2 regions of the Facklamia sp. P12955 genome follow, and region 1 is predicted to be linked to the other one. Evidence: predicted binding sites of a transcription regulator. Region 1 holds the regulator's gene; the other holds the start of a gene.
What was found. The regulator HrcA, encoded in region 1, represses chaperone genes, less so after heat shock. The targets are predictions, from matches to a motif close to TTAGCACTCNNNNNNNNNGAGTGCTAA.
Positions count from the first base shown of each region.

Region 2: the regulator HrcA is predicted to act here: its motif matches at 6,849-6,875, upstream of ACQV2G_RS07125 (co-chaperone GroES).

Region 1 covers NZ_JBNUPF010000027.1:5,822-16,004, forward strand. Annotated here, with positions in the region: gene lepA (translation elongation factor 4) at 1-1,116, opposite strand, end outside; gene dnaJ (molecular chaperone DnaJ) at 1,367-2,515, opposite strand; gene dnaK (molecular chaperone DnaK) at 2,602-4,446, opposite strand; gene grpE (nucleotide exchange factor GrpE) at 4,498-5,130, opposite strand; gene hrcA (heat-inducible transcriptional repressor HrcA) at 5,144-6,172, opposite strand; gene ribF (riboflavin biosynthesis protein RibF) at 6,325-7,260, opposite strand; gene truB (tRNA pseudouridine(55) synthase TruB) at 7,264-8,184, opposite strand; gene rbfA (30S ribosome-binding factor RbfA) at 8,345-8,731, opposite strand; gene infB (translation initiation factor IF-2) at 8,743-10,183, opposite strand, start outside.
Region 2 covers NZ_JBNUPF010000023.1:5,987-16,169, reverse strand. Annotated here, with positions in the region: gene proS (proline--tRNA ligase) at 1-981, shown strand, start outside; gene tsaB (tRNA (adenosine(37)-N6)-threonylcarbamoyltransferase complex dimerization subunit type 1 TsaB) at 1,013-1,789, shown strand; gene ACQV2G_RS07150 (GNAT family N-acetyltransferase) at 1,773-2,357, shown strand; gene rimI (ribosomal protein S18-alanine N-acetyltransferase) at 2,370-2,813, shown strand; gene tsaD (tRNA (adenosine(37)-N6)-threonylcarbamoyltransferase complex transferase subunit TsaD) at 2,826-3,848, shown strand; gene ACQV2G_RS07135 (ABC-F family ATP-binding cassette domain-containing protein) at 3,889-5,859, opposite strand; gene ACQV2G_RS07130 (redox-sensing transcriptional repressor Rex) at 6,074-6,724, shown strand; gene ACQV2G_RS07125 (co-chaperone GroES) at 6,900-7,166, shown strand; gene groL (chaperonin GroEL) at 7,218-8,834, shown strand; gene ACQV2G_RS07115 (polysaccharide biosynthesis protein) at 9,072-10,183, shown strand, end outside.

The DNA of each region.
Region 1 (10,183 bases):
TAAATCAATATCAAATTCACGCTCAAGTCTTTCTTGAATAACATCCATATGCAGTAAACCTAAAAAGCCTGTTCGGAAACCAAAGCCTAGGGCTTGCGATGTTTCTGGTTCAAAGTGTAAAGAAGCATCATTTAATTGTAACTTTTCAAGTGCTTCCCGCAAGTCATTATAATCGGCCGAGTCAACCGGATAGAGACCGGCAAAAACCATTGGATTTAATTTGCGGTAACCATCCAAGGCCTCCTCAGCTGGATTATCCGCTAGGGTTATAGTATCTCCTACACGGGTATCTTGAATGGTCTTTATACCTGCGGTTAGATAGCCAACATCTCCTACCATCAAGAAGTCTCTTTTGAGAGGACTCGGTGAGAAGATTCCAACATCAATCACTTCAAACTCTTTACCATTACTCATTAGACGGATGGTGTCACCTGGTTTGACCATACCATTCATCACTCGAATATTTAAAACAACCCCACGATAAGCATCATAAGCAGAGTCAAAAATAAGAGCCTGTAAGGGGTCTTCTATATCTCCCATTGGTGCAGGAACTTTCTCAACTATTTGCTCTAAAATCTCATCAATACCGATGCCTGACTTGGCAGAAGCAAAAACCGCTTCTGAGGCATCGATGCCGATAATATCTTCAATTTCTTTTTGAACCCTTTCAGGATCGGCTGAAGGCAGATCGATTTTATTAATAACAGGTAATATTTCTAAATCATTATCCACTGCTAAATACACATTAGCCAAGGTTTGGGCTTCAATTCCTTGTGCTGCATCGACTACTAGAATGGCTCCTTCACAAGCAGCCAAAGATCTTGAAACCTCATAAGTAAAATCGACGTGACCAGGGGTATCGATTAAATGGAAAATATAATCAATGCCATCTTTAGCCCGATAAGTCAGTTCCACTGCATTCAATTTAATGGTAATTCCTCGTTCTCTTTCCAAGTCCATGGAATCTAACAATTGCTCTTGCATATCACGATCAGCCACTGTATGTGTTTGTTGTAAAATACGATCAGCTAGTGTGGATTTACCATGGTCAATATGCGCAATTATCGAAAAATTACGGATTCTTTCTTGTCTATTCTTCATTTCTTCTATATTCACTTGACTTCACTTCCTTTTCAAGCCTCTTATCAATAGCTAAGGTCTATCTTATCAAAAATGAGTGATTTTGAATAGTTTTCTTTCACTATGGTATTTTAATAAATGAACTACTCAATAAAATCTTTATTTATTCTTTAAAATTTCCTATCTAGAAGCTAATCAATCTTATTTTGATTCCAATTGATTTAAAACTTTTCTAAGCAAGTAAAAAGCATCAGAGCATATTGAATACCCTGATGCTAGCCTATTTTTATTCACCATGAAAAATATCACGCATCTTATTAAAGAAGCCACCTTCTTGCTCTTTAACATTAGCACCCATTTCTTTAGCTAACTGTTTAAATAATTCATGCTGTTTGTCAGTCAGTTTAGAAGGAGTAACGACTTTAACCGTTACTTGTTGATCTCCCGTATAACCTGAGCGAACACTCGGTGCTCCTTTGCCTTTTAAGCGGAAAGTGGTCCCTGTTTGTGTGCCAGCTGGAACCTTTAACTTCACCTTACCATGTACCGTTGGAACTTGGATTTCATCACCCAAGGCCGCTTGAGAGAAAGTGATGGGTAGCGTGTAATAGATTTCCGTACCATCTCGTTTAAATTCCTTACTTGGTTCAACATGGAAAACTACATAAAGGTCTCCATAAGGTCCACCATTTGAACCCGCCTCACCTTGACCTGAGAGGCGAATTTGATTACCTTCTTCAACACCTGCTGGCACAGTCACTTTAACAGAATGACTAACGGATTCTATACCAGAACCATGACAAGTGGTACATTTTTCTTTAATTTCTTTACCTGTCCCACCGCAGACATCACATGTGGTTTGCGTCATCACACGACCAAAAGGAGAGTTTCGTTCTACCTGAATAGTCCCTGTGCCATGACACTTGTGGCAAGTAACGGGCTCAGTGCCTTCCTTGGCACCTGTTCCGTGACAGGTATGACATTCCTCATTACGATTATATTTTATGGTCGTTTCTTTACCAAAAATAGCCTCTTCAAAGGTTAAATTAATACGATATTGTAGGTCATTACCCTTACGAGGAGCATTGGCTCTTCGTCCTCCTCCAGCAGATCCACCAAAGAAAGTATCAAAGATATCTTCAAAGCCAAAGCCTGCACCACCAGAGAAGCCACCAAAACCACCACCGCCAAAGCCGGCTCCAAAGTTAGGATCCGTTGAAGCATGGCCGTATTGATCATAAGCAGCCCGCTTTTGACTATCACTTAGGACCTCATAAGCTTCTGCAACTTCTTTAAACTTTTCGTCAGCTCCTGCATCTTTATTAATATCCGGATGGTATTTTTTGGACAGTTTACGATAAGCCTTTTTAATGTCAGCATCACTGGCATCGCGAGATACACCTAAGACATCATAATAGTCTCTTTTATTTGCCATTTTGTCCCTCCTTACACATTTTAATTCTCCTGATAAAAGACAAGAGTCGAGGACTTAGCCTAGACTCTTGCTAAAGTATGTCTTAATTACTCGTCGACTTCTTCAAAGTCAGCATCGACAATATTATCATCAGAAGATGATTGAGCATCAGAGGCATCTGTTTGATTTTCTTGAGCAGCTTGAGCTTGTTGAGCAGCTTGCTCGTAAAGTTTAACGGATAGATTTTGAATCACTTCATTTAATGCATCACGTTTTGTTTTCATTTCTTCTAAATCATTTGCTTCAACAGCTGCTTTCAATTCATCACGAGCTGTTTCTGCTTTAGTCAATTCATCTTCAGAAATGTTATCATTATCTTTCAATTCATCGATAGTCTTATTAGTTGTAAAGATCATTTGATCGACTTCGTTGCGTAAATCAGCTTCTTCACGACGTTTCTTATCGGATTCAGCATTTGCCTCAGCATCTTTAACCATACGTTCGATTTCTTCATCGGATAAACCTGAAGAAGATTTTATAGTAATCGTTTGTTCTTTTTGAGTACCTAAATCTTTGGCTGAAACGTTCACAATACCGTTTTTATCAATATCAAAGGTAACTTCAATTTGTGGAATGCCACGAGGTGCTGCTGGAATATCAGTTAATTGGAAACGACCTAAAGTCTTATTATCTGCTGCCATTTCACGCTCACCTTGTAAAACGTGAACATCTACTGCTGGTTGATTGTCAGCTGCTGTAGAGAAGACTTGTGATTTAGAAGTTGGGATAGTAGTGTTACGGTCAATTAATTTAGTGAATACACCACCCATTGTTTCGATACCAAGTGATAATGGCGTAACATCTAATAGAACGATGTCTTTAACATCACCAGAGATAACGCCACCTTGGATAGCTGCACCCATAGCAACTACTTCGTCTGGGTTAACCGATTTGTTAGGATCTTTTCCAGTTTCTTTCTTAACGGCTTCTTGTACAGCAGGAATACGTGTCGATCCTCCTACCAAGATTACTTCGTCAATTTCAGATTTGCTTAAACCAGCATCTTTCAAGGCTTGACGAACTGGCCCTTTAGTTCTTTCTACTAAGTCATGCGTTAACTCATCAAATTTAGCACGAGTTAAAGTTGTTTCTAAGTGTAATGGCCCATCAGCTGTCGCTGTAATAAATGGTAAGCTGATTTGTGTAGAAGTCACACCAGAAAGATCTTTCTTAGCTTTTTCTGCAGCGTCTTTCAGGCGCTGTAAAGCCATTTTATCTTTAGAAAGGTCAATAGAGTTTTCTTTTTTAAATTCTTCAACTAAGAAGTCGATAACTTTATTATCAAAGTCATCTCCACCTAGTTTATTATCCCCTGCTGTAGATAATACATCAAATACGCCATCGCCTAATTCAAGGATTGAAACGTCAAAAGTTCCTCCCCCTAAGTCAAAGACTAGGACTTTTTCTTCAGCATCGGTTTTATCTAAACCATACGCTAAAGCTGCAGCGGTTGGCTCGTTAACAATACGTTCAACTTCTAAACCTGCAATACGTCCAGCATCTTTAGTTGCTTGACGCTGAGCATCGTTAAAATAAGCAGGAACAGTGATAACTGCTTTCTCAACCTTATCGCCTAAGTAATCTTCAGCAAATGATTTCAAGTGTTGTAAAATCATAGCTGAAATCTCTTGAGGTGTATAGCTCTTTCCACCCATTTCAGTCTTAAAGTTATCTTCTCCAATATGACGTTTGATGGAAGCTACTGTGTCAGGGTTTGTAACTGCTTGACGCTTAGCTACTTCACCCACTTGAATCTCATTATTTTTGAAAGCTACTACAGATGGAGTGGTACGGTTTCCTTCTGGGTTAGTAATAATCTTTGCTTCTCCACCTTCTAAAATGGAAACAGCAGAGTTTGTTGTACCTAAGTCAATACCTATAATTTTAGACATATAATCTACTCCTTTAAAAATTTATTTTGGTTAAAACTAAGTGCTTAATAATTAGGCGGACACAATTACCATGGCCGGGCGAATGATGCGATCATTAAGGATGTATCCTTTTTGTAGAACATTCACTACAATATCAGTGTCTTGCCCTTCAGCCGCTGGTTGGGTGGTTACCGCTTGATGATAATTTGGATCGAATGTTTCGTTTAAGGGATTGATCACTTCAATTTTTTCTTCTTTAAATGCTTGTAAGATTTGATCATACACCATTTGGATCCCTTTGTGGATTGCTTGACTCTCTTCTGAACTTGCTTTAATTTGCAAAGCGCGTTCAAGATTATCAATTGCATCAATTAATTTATTAGCTAAAGATTGAGATCGATATTTAGCAGCTTCTTGTCTTTCACGACTATTAGATCGTTGCATATTAGCAATTTCAGCCTGTAGGCGTAAATTTCGATCCTCCAAATTCTGAATACTTTCTCTTAATTCATCTTCAATGGAAGAAACTTCCTCTACTGGTGCTGCTTCAGTTTCTTCATTTACATCATTTACATCATTATTCAGACTATCCTGATTTTTTTCTGCTGAACTTTCAATGACTTCATCTTCTACTAACTTTTCTTTTTCATCGTTAAGTTCTGCAGAAGATTGCTTGTCATTCCTCTTTTTATTTTCTTCTGTCACTTGATGACCTCCTTTATTGATTAAATTCTTTTAATATCTGCTCCATAAGGACAATCATGCGTGAATAATGCATCGTCGAAGGTCCTAAGATACTTAAAGACATTTTGCTTAAGTCTTGTGTGAAGGTTCCCGTCACTAAAGATAAATGACGCATCCCTTGCGGAGCAAACTCTTGTCCGAAAAGAACTTCGATTCCATCTTGACGTTGTTCAAAGAGATCAAATAATTCATTCGATCCATCAATCAAATTGAATAATTTTTTGTATTCATTGTTGGAATAACGCTGATCCAAACAATCAAAAAGATTATTCTTGCCAGAAACAAAATAACGCGTTCCTTTAACTTGTTGAATTGACTTCTCAACTAAAGGAGAAAAATCAATCGAAGTTGACAATTGTCTTTGCATAATCATCGGAATAGTTAATTTAGTCCGCTGATAAGCATCTTCTAATGTAATACCTCGCAATTCTGAATTAAGAATTGAACGCATTTGACGTAAATCATCATCCTCAACCGGATATAAGGTTTGGAACATTTTATTTTCCACATGTCCTTGATCCGATAATAAAATAGCCATTATTTGATGGTTACTTAAAAGCACTAACTTAAAGTCAGCCACTCGATGCTCTTCATTATTCTGTCCAAAAACCAAGCAAGGTAATCCAGTTAATGAGACCAATAAATCCGCAGCAATTTTCGCCATCTTAAAATTCTCTTGTCGGCGATTTAAGAAGATTTCGCTAACTGCTTTGAGATCTGCTTCATAGGATTGCTCCCATGAATCATTCTCAATTTTAGTGATCAGACGATCTACATAATAACGATAGCCTTCATAAGAAGGTATTCTACCACTTGATGTATGTGCCTTAACCAGAAAGCCGTTTTTTTCTAAAACAACCATCTCATTACGAACAGTTGCCGGACTTATATCAAGAAAACTCTCCTTGAGTAAAGTCTTTGACCCGATTGGTGCCTCTAAATTTGCATAAAGGCGAACAATTAATTCTAAGATTTGGTGTTGTCTGGCTGTTAATATGATCAATCACCTCACATTATTAGCACTTATTCATACCGAGTGCTAACTGTCTCTATCTTACTATCCTCCATCACCTTTGTCAAGGGAATGTGCCCATAAAATTAAAAAAAATTAGCACTCTCAATTCGAAAGTGCTAATTATGTCTATCGATCCTTGATTATTTAAAGTACGCCCGTGTATGGTCTTGATCCTTTTCAAGTTGATTAATCAAACCTTCAATACCATCAAATTTAATCTCTCCACGTAAGTAATGATGCCACTTTATACGAACCTTTTCCCCATAAATCATGCGGTCAAAATCTAAAATATAAACTTCAATGGAGAGTTCTTTCACATCATCAAAGGTAATATTATATCCAATAGATGCCATGCCCATATACCATTGGCCTTGAACACAAATTTCGACAATATACACCCCTATGCCAGGTGTTAACTGACCATAATCCATTGCCACATTCGCTGTCGGAAAACCTAGTTTTCTCCCTCTTTTTAAGCCATTGATGACAAGTCCTCTGGTTTCATAAATGTAACCTAATTCTTGATTAGCTAAATCAATATTACCATTTGATAGCTGGTATTGAATTTCACTTGAAGAAATCTTATGGTCACCGATTGTCTTTTTAGGAATTTCGCTAATTTTAAAGCGTCCTTGACTATGGTCAACCAGAGTTTGCATATTAGCTATCTCTTTCAGACCGTAGGTATAGTCAAACCCCGCCACCACATGAACGGCATTCAAATTAACCATGTAGCTGTCCACGAACTCTTGTGGACTCTGAGCTCCCATGGCTGAAGTGAACTCAGCAATATATAAAATATCTACTCCATTAACCTCCATCAGTTCTATTTTACGAGGGTTATCACTTAAATAAAAGTAGTGATTCGGATGGATCTGTTGATAAACAAGACGAGGAGTATGGTTAAAAGTTAAGACGGCTAAAGGGACTTGATAATGATCTGCTAATTCACGCCCCTTTTTGATAACTTCTTGATGGCCTAAATGAACACCATCAAAAAAGCCTAGAGCTAAAACGACTGGTTGGTCATATAGTTGTTCTTGATCGTAAGGATGTGCTAAATAAATTGTCTGCAAGGCTTAAACTCCTTCCATTGGAAACATCTTAATAGGTTTTATTAAATTCTCTTTGCTAGGATGTGGGCCGTAAATTGCTAACAAACGGTCTTGATAAAATAAGGCAGTTGGTTCAATAAGCCTGTCATTAAAATAATTAATGTCTAAAACTTTTCCATGTTTAATGTCTGTAAACTGTTCTGGATTTAGTTGGATTTTTGCATAGTCAGAAACTGCCGTTTCAATGGGGTGAACAGCTGTATTTAAGGAGTCTTTTTCTGCTAATTGCCTTAATTCATCTAAGCGATAACTATCCGCTCGACGATAACCCGCTGCTTGAGTTCGCATTAATTGGGACATGTGGCTAGGATATCCTAATAACTTACCGCAATCTACCGCTAAGGTTCTGACATAGGTCCCTTTACTGCACTTTACTTCAAAGGAGAAAGTTTGCCTTTTTTCACTGGTGTGATATTGTGACGGAGCTAAACGCTTGAAGTAGTCGATAGATACTTGACGTTCAGGCCTTTCTACTTCAATACCTGCTCGGGCATATTCATAGAGTCTTTTCCCTTTGACCTTGACTGCCGAGTAATAAGGAGGAATCTGGCTGATTTTGCCTGTTAATGAAGCCATAGCTTGATCAATAACTTGATCATCAACGGCTTGTTCTACTAATTTCTTTGCAATAACTTGTCCCTGGGCATCTTCCGTATCGGTGGCTTGACCTAAAGTGACTTCTCCTTGATAGATCTTTTTGCTATCCATTAGTATTTCAACTAACTTGGTTGCCTGTCCTAAACAGACAACTAAAACGCCCTCAACTTCAGGATCCAAGGTCCCACAATGGCCTACACGCTTCATTTGAAAAATCTTACGCATTTTAAATACTACATCATGACTCGTCATGCCCTTTTCTTTCCAAACAGCGACAATTCCGTTCATTCAAGCCAACCCCTTTATTAATAACAATTATGATTATACTTTAATTGGCACTTGCTTCCAAGCAAGATTCTTAATTCTACAAGAATAAAAGAGCTGTTTTACCGCCTCTCATTTAATGAGAGCAGTAAAAAAACAGCTCTTGATTTGTGAAAACTTAAGATTATTGCTCCGTCTGAACTGAGCTTGCTTCATCAAAAGATTCAGATTCATGCAATTGATTTAATAATGAATCGATTCGACTACCATAGTCTACTGATTGGTCTCTTTCAAATTTAACTTCAGGAACCTTATAAAGACTTAAACGACTTCCAAGTTCCGAGCGAACTTTACCTGTTATTGCTTTCAAACCATCACTTGTTTTTTGTCTTTCTCCGGCTTTATCACTTAAAGTAGAATAAAAAATTGTAGCATTTTGTAAGTCGCCTGTAAGCTCTACATCAGTAATAGTAACCCCTTCAACACGAGGGTCTTTAATCTCTTTTAGAAGAATATCATTAACTTCTCGCATTATTTCTTGACGAACACGTCCTATACGATATTTAACCATTTCATACTCCTTTATTTACGTTCAACTTCGACCATGCGATAGGCTTCAATAATATCATCGACTTTGATATCATTATAGCCTTCAATCATAATTCCACATTCTAATCCTTTGTTTACTTCTTTAGCATCATCTTTAAAACGTTTCAAACTGGCTAGATCTCCTTCGTAAATAACGATGTTATCACGTATCAAGCGTACCTTGCTCGTGCGTTGAATGAAGCCATCTAAAACAAATGAACCAGCGATGGTGCCTAATTTAGAAACAGAATAGGTTTCACGTACTACTGCTTGCCCTGTTACTTCCTCAACATACTCAGGGTCCAGCATTCCTTTCATAGCTGTTTCAATTTCATCAATTACATTGTAAATAATATTATGGAGACGAATATCTACTTGCTCTTCTTCTGCTTGTTGTTTTGCTTGAGGAGTTGGTCGAACATTAAATCCTACCACAATTGCTGATGAGGCATTAGCTAAAGTAATATCAGCCTCATTAATTGCTCCTACCGCCTGATGGACAATATTAACTTTTACTCCCTCCACATCTATTTTCATCAATGAAGCAGCTAATGCTTCTACTGAACCTTGTACATCTGCTTTTAGGATTACGTTAACTGATCTTAACTCACCTTCTTGTAAGGTTTCGAAAAGATTATCCAAAGTAACTTTCTTCTTAAGGTCTCTTTGTTGTTCTTGAGCCTTCTGAGCTCTTTCTTCTCCAACTTGACGAGCTGTTTTTTCATCTTCAAAGACCACAAACTGGTCTCCTGCTTGAGGAGCATCATTCAAGCCTGTAATTTCCACCGGCATGGATGGACCAGCTGAGCGAATACGACGCCCTTGATCATTGACCATTGTTCTTACTCTACCATAGGTGTTACCCACAACAATTGGGTCCCCTATATGTAGGGTACCATGTTGAACTAATAAAGTCGCAGTGGCACCGGTAGCTTTATCTAAGCGCGCTTCAATGACTGAACCTAAAGCTAAACGGTCTGGGTTAGCTTTTAATTCTTGAACTTCTGAAACCAGAAGAATCATCTCTAATAACTCATCCAAATTAGTCCCGTATTTAGCTGAAATATTAACAAAGATATGTTCGCCACCCCAGTCCTCAGAAATAATACCATGTTCAGATAATTCGGTCATTACCTTATCTGGATTGGCTTCAGGTTTATCAATTTTGTTAATCGCTACAATTATCGGTACATCTGCAGCTTTGGCATGATTAATCGCTTCAACCGTTTGAGGCATCACGCCATCATCTGCTGCAACAACAATAATTGTAATATCAGTCACATCTGCACCACGTGCACGCATGGTTGTAAAGGCAGCATGTCCTGGCGTATCAAGAAAAGTGATTGGCTTATCATTTAAAACAATTTGATAGGCACCAATATGTTGAGTAATTCCACCAGCTTCTCCTTCAGTCACTCTCGAATGGCGGAAGGAG
Region 2 (10,183 bases), on a different contig from region 1:
GCTGATGAGGAAGATGCTCGTCATAGAACCATGCGTATGCTAGAAATCTATGCTGAATTATTAGAAGAATTATTAGCAGTACCGGTCTTCAAAGGTGAGAAGACTCCTTCGGAGCGCTTTGCCGGAGCGGTGCAAACATTTTCAGTTGAAGCCATGATGCAAGATGGTAAAGCTGTGCAAGCAGGAACTTCTCATTATATGGGAACTAAATTTGCAGAAGCTTTTAATATTCGTTATTTAAATAAAGATAATGAGCACGTTTATGCCCATACCACTTCTTGGGGTGTTTCGACCCGCTTAATCGGTTCAATGATTATGACCCACTCAGATGATCAAGGATTGGTTCTACCACCAGCCATAGCTCCTCAGCAGGTTGTTTTCATTCCCGTTGGACCTAAGAAAAAATTAGACCAAGTGCTTGAAAAAGTAAAAGACTTAGACGCTCAATTAAAAGCAGCAGGTGTTAGAACTTATATTGATGATTCAGATAACTCAGCAGGTTATAAGTTTAATGAGTGGGAGTTGCGTGGAGCGGCTATTCGTATAGAAGTGGGTCCAAGAGACATTGAAAATAATCAAGTGATTATGAAAGCCAGAGATGAAGATGAAAAAAATGCCATCTCAATGGATGGCTTGGCTGAACAAATTCATCAAGCTTTAGCCTTAATGCAAAATCGTCTTTTAGAAAAAGCTCGCCAACGCAATCAGGCCAATATGTATACTCATATTGATACTCTAGATGAATTGATTGACCATATTGAAAATAAAAAGGCAGCCAATGAAACCCCAGGTTGGGTATTAGTTGGCTGGGATGGTAGTGAGGAATCAGAAGCTAAGATTAAGGAATTAACAGGCTTTACAACACGTAATTTACCGTTTGAAAATTATTTTGCAGGTGAAAATGCTCTGGTTAAGAAAGATAAATGCCTTGTATCTGGGAAGCCAGCTAAAGAAACAGTTTGGATTGCAAGAGCGTATTAAAAAATAACCAATAGGTTGAAAGGAGACCATGATGAGAAGTTTAGCATTAGATACCTCATCCGATGTTTTATCTCTAGCTCTTTTTGAAGAGGATCAATTGATCATCGAAGTCAATTCGAATGTCTCCAAGCAACACGGGGCCTTTCTTCTACCCTTGGTGGAACAGCTATTACTTGCTGTTAAGTGGGAGAGGGAAACCATTGACCAAATTTGGTTAGGGAGAGGTCCTGGTTCATATACAGGCTTGAGGATTGGAGCAACAATGGCGAAGGTTTGGACTTCCACCAAAAAAAGTCATTTAGAGAGTTTTTCCAGTCTAGCGATTATGGCAGGTCAAGTGGCCGATGATGGTGGGAAATCTTGGATTATTCCTATTATGGATGCGCGAAGAGGGACAGCCTACACAGCGGCCTATCACTGGCAAGATGGTTTATTGAAAAATAAAATTAAAGATGATCATGTTGACTGGCAAGATTGGATTCAAGAGAAACTCTTGCCACAATTTAACGAGACAGACCTTAAGCAGTTAATATTCCTGAGTGCCCATGAAAATAATCTTACTAATTTTGTTAAAGAAAGTCTTTCTCAGCAAAGTATTCAGCATCGATTTGTAACAGGTCAATATGCTTGGCCAAAGGTTGGTAAAGTGCCTTACATTGAACGAAAGCATGTTGAAGATGTAGATATTTTTGAGCCTTTCTATGCACATTTGACTTTAGCAGAACAAGAATGGGCAGCCAAACAAACTAATCAAATCCAAGAAAAGAATGAAAGTTATGTTGAGCAAACTAATGAAACGAGTATTTAATCCTTTTAAAGAGGAAACTAAAGTAAGACATAAAGCAATGACTCAAATTAGCCCTTATATTGATTCTTTAGCGCTAATAAGGCAAAAAAAACAAAAAAACATCCAATGCAGAGTAAGATTAGCCAAAAAGACTGACTTACAAGCTTTAGTGCAGTTAGAGCAAAAAGGTTACGCAGGTTATATTGCTTGGGATTTATCTGATTTTGAAAGGGATTGGCATAAAAATCCACAGATTTTATACTTAGTTATTGAAGCAAAAGACTTAGCAACTGATAAGTCAAAAATTATTGGAATGATTACGGGTAGGTGTTTAATTAATAATACCCATATTAGCCAATTAGTCATTGATCCTGAGTGGCAATCACACGGTTTGGGTTCTTATTTATTAAAGATTTGGCTTCAAATCAGTCGTGAATTGGATAGAAAGTCGGTAACTTTAGAAGTAAGAGAAAGCAATACGCATGCCCAAAAAATCTATTATCAACAAGGCTTTGTCCTTGAGAACAAAAAACCTTTCTACTATGAAGATAATGGCGAAACGGCTCTCTTTCTCCGCTGTCATTTGTAAGGAGATAAAGAAATGATGCTTAAAGAAATCGCAAAAGCAGATAAAGAACCTGCTTTACTTCAGCAAATCTTAGCCATTGCTCAAAGTTTTAATTGGTCAGCGGATGCCACCATTCAAGAATGGCAGAGTCCTTATGCTAGATTATGGATTTGGACCGACGCCCAAGAGTTAGTGGCTTGTTGTGGCGGACAAGTCCTTTTTGAAGAAGCAAACATACATTATTTTTGGGTTGGTCCTCTATACAGAGGCAAAGGGAGGGGAAAAGCTTTTTTAAGAGCTCTTCTAGATCAATTTCAAGAAAATAAAGTAGAAAAAGTTAACTTGGAAGTTCGAGTCAGTAATCAGGTGGCTATTGCCGTATATCAAGCAGTGGGATTTAAGATAATTGATGAACGGCCTAACTATTATCATGATCCGGTTGAAGATGGCTGGGTTATGCAGTTAACATTTGAGTAGGAGGAATAGCCAATGCAAGAAGAAAATTTAATATTAGCCATTGAATCGTCTTGTGATGAGACGAGTGTAGCCTTGATAGAAAATGGCTGTCATATTAAAGCGAATATTGTTGCCTCCCAGGTAAAGAGTCATATGCGATTTGGCGGTGTTGTCCCTGAGGTAGCTAGTCGTCACCATGTCGAACAAATCAGTCAAGTTTTGAAGTTAGCATTAGAAGAAGCCCAACTAGAATCGATTGATCAGGTAGATGCGATCGCAGTGACCCAAGGTCCTGGGCTAGTTGGCCCTCTATTAATTGGAGTTACTGCAGCTAAGACATTGTCCTATTTATATAAAAAGCCTTTAATTGCTGTCAACCATTTAGCTGGACATATTTATGCCAGCCGCTTTATTAAAAACTTAGAGTTTCCATTAATGGCTTTAATTGTCAGTGGTGGACATACTGAGTTGGTGGTTATGAAGTCGGCGAATAATTATCAAGTCATTGGTGAAACGCAAGATGATGCGGTAGGAGAGGCTTATGATAAGGTAGGCCGCTTGCTAGACTTACCTTATCCAGCAGGTAAGTATCTTGATCAAATGGCTAAAGAAGGAAACCCAGAAATTTATTCAATCCCTCGTGCCATGTTAAATGAGAATAACTTAGATTTTTCATTTTCAGGTATGAAGAGTGCGGTGATGAACCTGGTTCACAACGCTAACCAAAGAGGAGAAAGCATCCAGCCAGTTGATTTAGCAGCGAGTTTTCAACGTGCCTGTGTGGATGTTTTAACGGGAAAAGTTAGCAAGGCTTTGGAAAATCGTCCAGAGATTAAGCAATTTGTTTTAGCCGGCGGAGTAGCCGCCAATAGTGAATTGAGAGCAAGCATACAAAGCCTGTTCGAAGCTCACTACCCTAATGTAGAACTTTTAATTCCACCTTTAGCATTATGCGGAGATAATGCAGCCATGATTGGAGCAGCTGCCTATCCAAAGTTATTAAAGGAAGAATATACGGATTTAGCAGCCAATGCCAGACCAGCTATGACTCTATAAAGAACACACACACTGAAATTTTCAGTGTGTGTGTTTAAATTTATTTTAAATCGGGGTATTTTTCAAGATAGTCTTCAATAGCCAGACTGTATTCTTCCCATTGTGTAACTAACTGATTACTAGTTTCTTGCTTTTCTTTTATTTTCTGATCAATAGCAATTAATGCTTGATGATCGTTAGCATTTGCTGCTTCAAGCATCATTTCTTTATCTTTTTCGATCATTTCTTCAAGAGCTTCGTTATCAGTCCAAGCTTCGTCTGCTAATTTCTGTAGTCTTCTTAGTTCACTTTTTATTTTTTTATTTTCTTCATAAGACAGCTGACCAGCAGAGATAAGTTCTTCTTTTTGTCCATTCTTATTTTCCTCAGCTGCTTCAAAGGCTTCAATTTCTTCTTTTTTAGCTAAATAGTAATCATAATCGCCAAGATAAAGCTGGCTCTTGTCAGCAGCTATTTCTAAAACATGAGTAGCAATCCGATTAATAAAGTAACGATCATGAGAAACAAATAGCAGCGTTCCGTTAAAGTTAATGAGTGCTTCTTCTAAGACTTCTTTCGAATCAATATCTAAGTGGTTGGTTGGCTCATCCAACAATAGGGTATTATCGTGATCAGCCGCTAAAAGAGCTAAGGCTAAACGAGCTTTTTCACCACCACTGAGCAGACTGACTTTCTTTTCCACCGTTTCTCCACTAAAAAGAAAAGAGCCTAAAATGGAACGGATTTTCCACTCATCTGTTGTATCATGAGCACGCCAAAGGGTCTCGAGTACGGTAACGTCGCCAGACAGATGGTTGACGTTTTGGTCGTAGTAGCCAATTTGGACATTGGTTCCCTTCTTAATTGTACCATCGATAACTGGAAGATAGCCTAAAAGAGTTTTTAGAAGAGTTGTTTTACCAATTCCATTAGGACCAACAATAGCGATAGCATTTTGCTTGGTCAGGTCAAGGTTGATGTTTTGACAAAGAACATCTGTAGGAGAATAACCAATACTCAAATTTTCTGCCTGAATAACTTTTTCACCCGATTCTTTGGCAATTGAAAATTGAATACGAGGAGCCTTAGCATCTTGTTTAGGTGCTTCAATGCGGTCCATCTTTTCTAACTGTTTGCGTCGGCTTTGGGCTCTTTTAGTAGTGGAAGCACGGGCAATGTTTTTTTGGACAAATTCTTCTAAACGATTAATCTCAGCTTGCTGTTTGAGATATTGTTTTTGAGCGTGTTCCATGCGAGCTGCTTTTTCTTGGACATAAAAAGAATAATTACCTTGATAATGATGTAGATGGTGGTCGCGAATTTCATAGATTTGAGTTGCGACTTTATCTAAAAAATAGCGATCGTGAGAAACGATTAAAAGTGCGCCTTGATAGGTGGTTAAAAACTTTTCTAACCAGCTTAAAGTCTGCATGTCTAAATGGTTGGTAGGCTCATCCAGAATTAATAAGTCATAGTCTTGTAATAAGAGTCTGGCTAAGGCGATACGAGTCTTTTGGCCTCCGGATAGACTTTGAATAGGTTGATCATAATCCTCCGGATAAAAACCAAACCCATGAAGAACAGTTCGAATAGTAGATTCGATTTGATAGACATTTTTTGCTTGTAATTCCATTTGAATTTGATCATATTGGGCCAAGGTCTCTTGATATAAAATAGATTGAGTATCACCTTGATCAGCTAGATTCGCTAGTTTGTCAGCAATTTCTTGGGCTTGGTCTCTCATAACTAATTTTTTAGAAAAAAGAGACAGCATTTCATCCCAAACAGTTAAAAGAGAATCTACTGCTATATGTTGTTCTAAGTAACCGATGTTTAGCTTTTTAGCACGACTAAATTGACCATCATTGATGGGTTCATCACCAATGATTTGTTTAATTAGAGTCGACTTACCCGTTCCGTTACGTCCGACCAATGCAATTCGGTCACGTTCTTGAATCGAAAAGTTAACGTCTTCGTATAAAGTCACATCGGCAAAACGACGACTGATATTGTTTGCTTGTAGTAAAATCACGGGCCATCCCCCTTTGTTCAATCACTCCCATTATAGCACGCTTATTAAACTCTCACTAGTTTCGATTCAACTGGCTTTTTAAAAAGTTTGTGAATTTTTAAAAAAAAAGACTCTCTACTGATTGGCATTATCTTCGTTTGATGATATACTAGACTTATCAAATTGTGAGAAAACACACAAACAAGTGAAAGTTAGGATGAACGGAGGAAGTAGAATGGTGAAAGAAATCCCACGAGCGACGGCCAAGCGTTTGCCAATTTATCATCGTTATTTGCGATACTTATACAATGCTGGTAAGACGCGCATTTCATCAACCGAACTCAGTGATGCTGTTAAAGTTGACAGTGCGACCATTCGGCGTGATTTTTCTTATTTTGGAGCCCTTGGGAAAAGAGGCTATGGTTATGATGTGGAATATTTGCTTCAGTTTTTTGGGAAGACACTCAATCAAGATCGTCTAACAACCACTGCCTTGATCGGAGTTGGATCATTAGGGAATGCCTTATTAAACTATAACTTTAGAAAATCTAATAATGTCAGAATTGGTGCCGGTTTTGATGTCAATCCTGATTTGATTGGAACTGTCCATTCGGGCATTCCTATCTATTCGATTGATGAGTTAGAAGAGCAATTAGAAATCCAAGCAATCGATGTGGCTATCTTAACTGTTCCTCAAGAATATGCAGACGAAATAATGGAACGATTAATAGCTGCTGGTATAAAGGGAGTTTTGAACTTTACCCCATTACGTTTTGAAGTACCTGAAAGTGTTCGCGTACAAAATGTTGATTTAACCAATGAACTGCAGACCTTGATTTATTTCATTAACCAAGAAGAAATTGCTGATCAGTTAGCAAGAGAATAGAAAATGATTGGACTTCTTACTATTTATAGTGAGAAGTTTTTTTATGGTTTTAGGAAAAAATAATGAGATTTTTATATCTATTTCTTGCTTTTTAATCAAAGATGGTCTAATATATTAATTGTGATTAGCACTTATATCAACAGAGTGCTAAATAATAAAATTTGGAGGGATTTTCATGTTGAAACCTTTAGCAAAACGTATTGTTCTAAAACCAAAGGAAGTCGAAGAAACAACAGCAAGCGGCTTTGTGTTACCTAGCTCTGCTCAAGAAAAACAACAAATTGGTGAAGTAGTATCGGTTGGTCCTGAAATAGAATCAGAAGACGGAATTAAAGTTGGTGATCAAGTTATCTATAAATCTTATTCAGCGACTGAGATTGAAGACCAAGGTGAAAAATTTATTATTATCGAATTAAAAGAAGCTTTAGCAATTATTGAATAAAAGATATTTAATAAAGAACTCAATAGAAAAAGATATAAAGGAGCGGTATAAATGGCAAAAGAATTGAAATTCTCAGAAGACGCACGTGCAGCTTTATTGCGCGGGGTAGACTTATTAGCAGATACGGTTAAAACAACAATGGGCCCTAAGGGACGTAACGTTGTCTTAGATAAGACTTACGGTTCTCCACTTATTACAAACGACGGGGTAACCATTGCGCGTGAAATAGAATTGGAAGACCGTTATGAAAATATGGGTGCTCAATTAGTGCAAGAAGTAGCTTCAAAAACCAATGATATAGCTGGAGACGGAACAACGACTGCCACTGTTTTAACTCAAGCAATTGCACGTGAAGGAATGAAGAACGTTACAGCAGGTGCTAACCCAGTTGGTATTCGTCGTGGAATTGATAAAGCAACTAAGACAGCTGTAGCAGCTTTAGAAGAATTATCACAACCTGTATCTTCTAAAGAAGCGATTGCACAAGTAGCAGCTGTATCATCAGGAGACCAAAAGGTTGGCGAATTGATTGCTGATGCTATGGAAAAAGTCGGCAACGATGGTGTAATCACTATTGAAGATTCTCAAACCATTGAGACTGAATTATCAGTTGTAGAAGGTATGCAATTCGATCGTGGTTACTTATCACAATATATGGTAACCGATAATGAAAAAATGATTTCAGATTTAGAAAATCCATATATCTTAATTACAGACCGCAAGATTTCTAACATTCAAGATGCGCTTCCAGTATTAGAAGCAGTAATGCAATCTGGCCGTCCGTTATTGATTATTGCTGAAGATGTTGAAGGGGAAGCTTTACCAACTTTAGTTTTAAATAAATTACGCGGAACTTTAAATGTAGCTGCAGTTAAAGCACCAGGATTTGGAGACCGTCGTAAAGCGATGTTAGAAGATGTTGCGATTCTTACTGGAGCTACTGTAATTTCTGAAGAATTAGGCTTTGAATTAAAAGATGCAACCATCGACCACTTAGGTTCAGCTGGAAAAGTGACTGTGACTAAAGATGACACAACGATTGTTGAAGGTGCTGGTTCATCCGAAGCTATTAAAGAACGTGTAGCTTTAATTCGTCACCAAGCAGAAGAAACTACTTCAAGCTATGACAAAGAAAAATTACAAGAACGTTTAGCCAAATTAGCTGGTGGTGTAGCAGTCATTAAAGTCGGAGCAGCAACTGAAACCGAACAAAAAGAAGTTAAATTACGTATTGAAGACGCATTAAATGCCACTCGCGCTGCTGTTGAAGAGGGAATCGTAGCGGGTGGAGGAGCAGCTTACTTAATCATTAAAGATCAAGTAGCTGCCACAGAAACAGAAACTGATGATGAAGCAACTGGGGTGAAGATTGTGGTTCGTGCTTTAGAAGAACCTGTTCGTCAAATTGCTGAAAATGCAGGTCGTGAAGGCTCAGTGATCGTCAATAAAATTATTTCTTCAAAAGAAGGAACAGGCTATAATGCAACAACGGATCAGTTTGAAGATATGATTCAATCTGGTATTGTTGATCCAACTAAGGTAACTCGTTCAGCCTTACAAAATGCTGCATCAGTAGCAGCTTTATTATTAACAACTGAAGCTGTCGTAGCTGAAATTCCTAAAGACGAACCTGAAATGCCTGCCCAACCAGGTATGGGTATGATGTAAGTCAATTAAATAAATTGATTAGGCAAACGATTTAAGGTGGTTTTAACCTTAAATTGTTTGCTCTTTTTATTTTCCTGACTATAATTAGATAGTTTTAATGAAATTTGTCCTTAAACACATTGAAAGTGCCTAATAATATCGGTAAAATGATAGAGATAATATGGCTATCAAAATTAGGACGTACTAGAGAAAGATAATGTTCTATATAGCTAATAGATTATAGTGAGGAATGAAAGCATGTTAAGAAACCAAGAGATGTTATCACTTCGTTTCGTTCAATGGGTAGAAAACCTACCTTTTGCCCACAAACGATTGATATGGGCAGTCAGTGACCTTTTAGCTTTTTGTCTAGCAACAATTGTTGCTTTAGTCATTTTTTTAGGTATATTCAAAGTCCCAATGCAGTTTTATGTGGGACATTTATTATTGTCCTTTGGTTTATATTATGCAGTCTCTAAGCATTTTAAAGTCGATTCACGTATAAAGCGCTATGCGACTATGGTCGACTTTTCGCTTTTATTTTTAATTGTTATTTTTGCCAATTTAGTTTCTGGGTTGATTTTATCTATAGTGCTTAAATGGCTCTCTTTTCGCTATTTAATTATAGTAGCAGGTCTAGCAGGAGTTGCAATCAGTGCTTTACGAATATTATGGCAATATATTTATCACACTAAAAACAGAGTCACTAATATCGATAACAAAAATAGAGAAAATATTGTATTAATTGGAGCAGGAGACGGTGGATCACTTTTTATGAATGCTTACCAACGTCATCCAAGAAACGAAAAAGTGGTTGCTATCCTAGATGAAGACCACTCTAAAATTGGTATGAACATAGGAGGCGTCGAGGTAGTAGGGGGCTTAGAACAACTTACGGAATTAACTAAGCAGTACAATATCGTAAAAGCTGTCATTGCTATTCCTTCCCTGAAACCAGAAAAATATGAAGAGATACTTCGTTATTGTAACGAATTAGGTGTGCGCGTCTATAATATGCCAAAAGTTGAAGACGTTTTATTAGGAATCCATCAACCAAAAGAATCCATGCGTGAAATTAAGATTTCAGACCTTTTGGGCCGTCAGGAAATCGAACTAGACGAAATTGCTATGAGAAAGGAATTAGAAGGGAAAACCATTCTAATAACGGGAGCAGGAGGGTCTATCGGATCTGAAATAACCCGTCAAATTTCTAAACATAATCCAGCAAAAGTTATTTTATTAGGGCATGGGGAGAATTCTATCTATCTTATCTATCATGAAATGATTAAAACTTATAACGAACGTATGATTCAATATATTCCGGTTATTGCGGATATCCAAGACTATGACCGTCTATTAGAAATATTTAA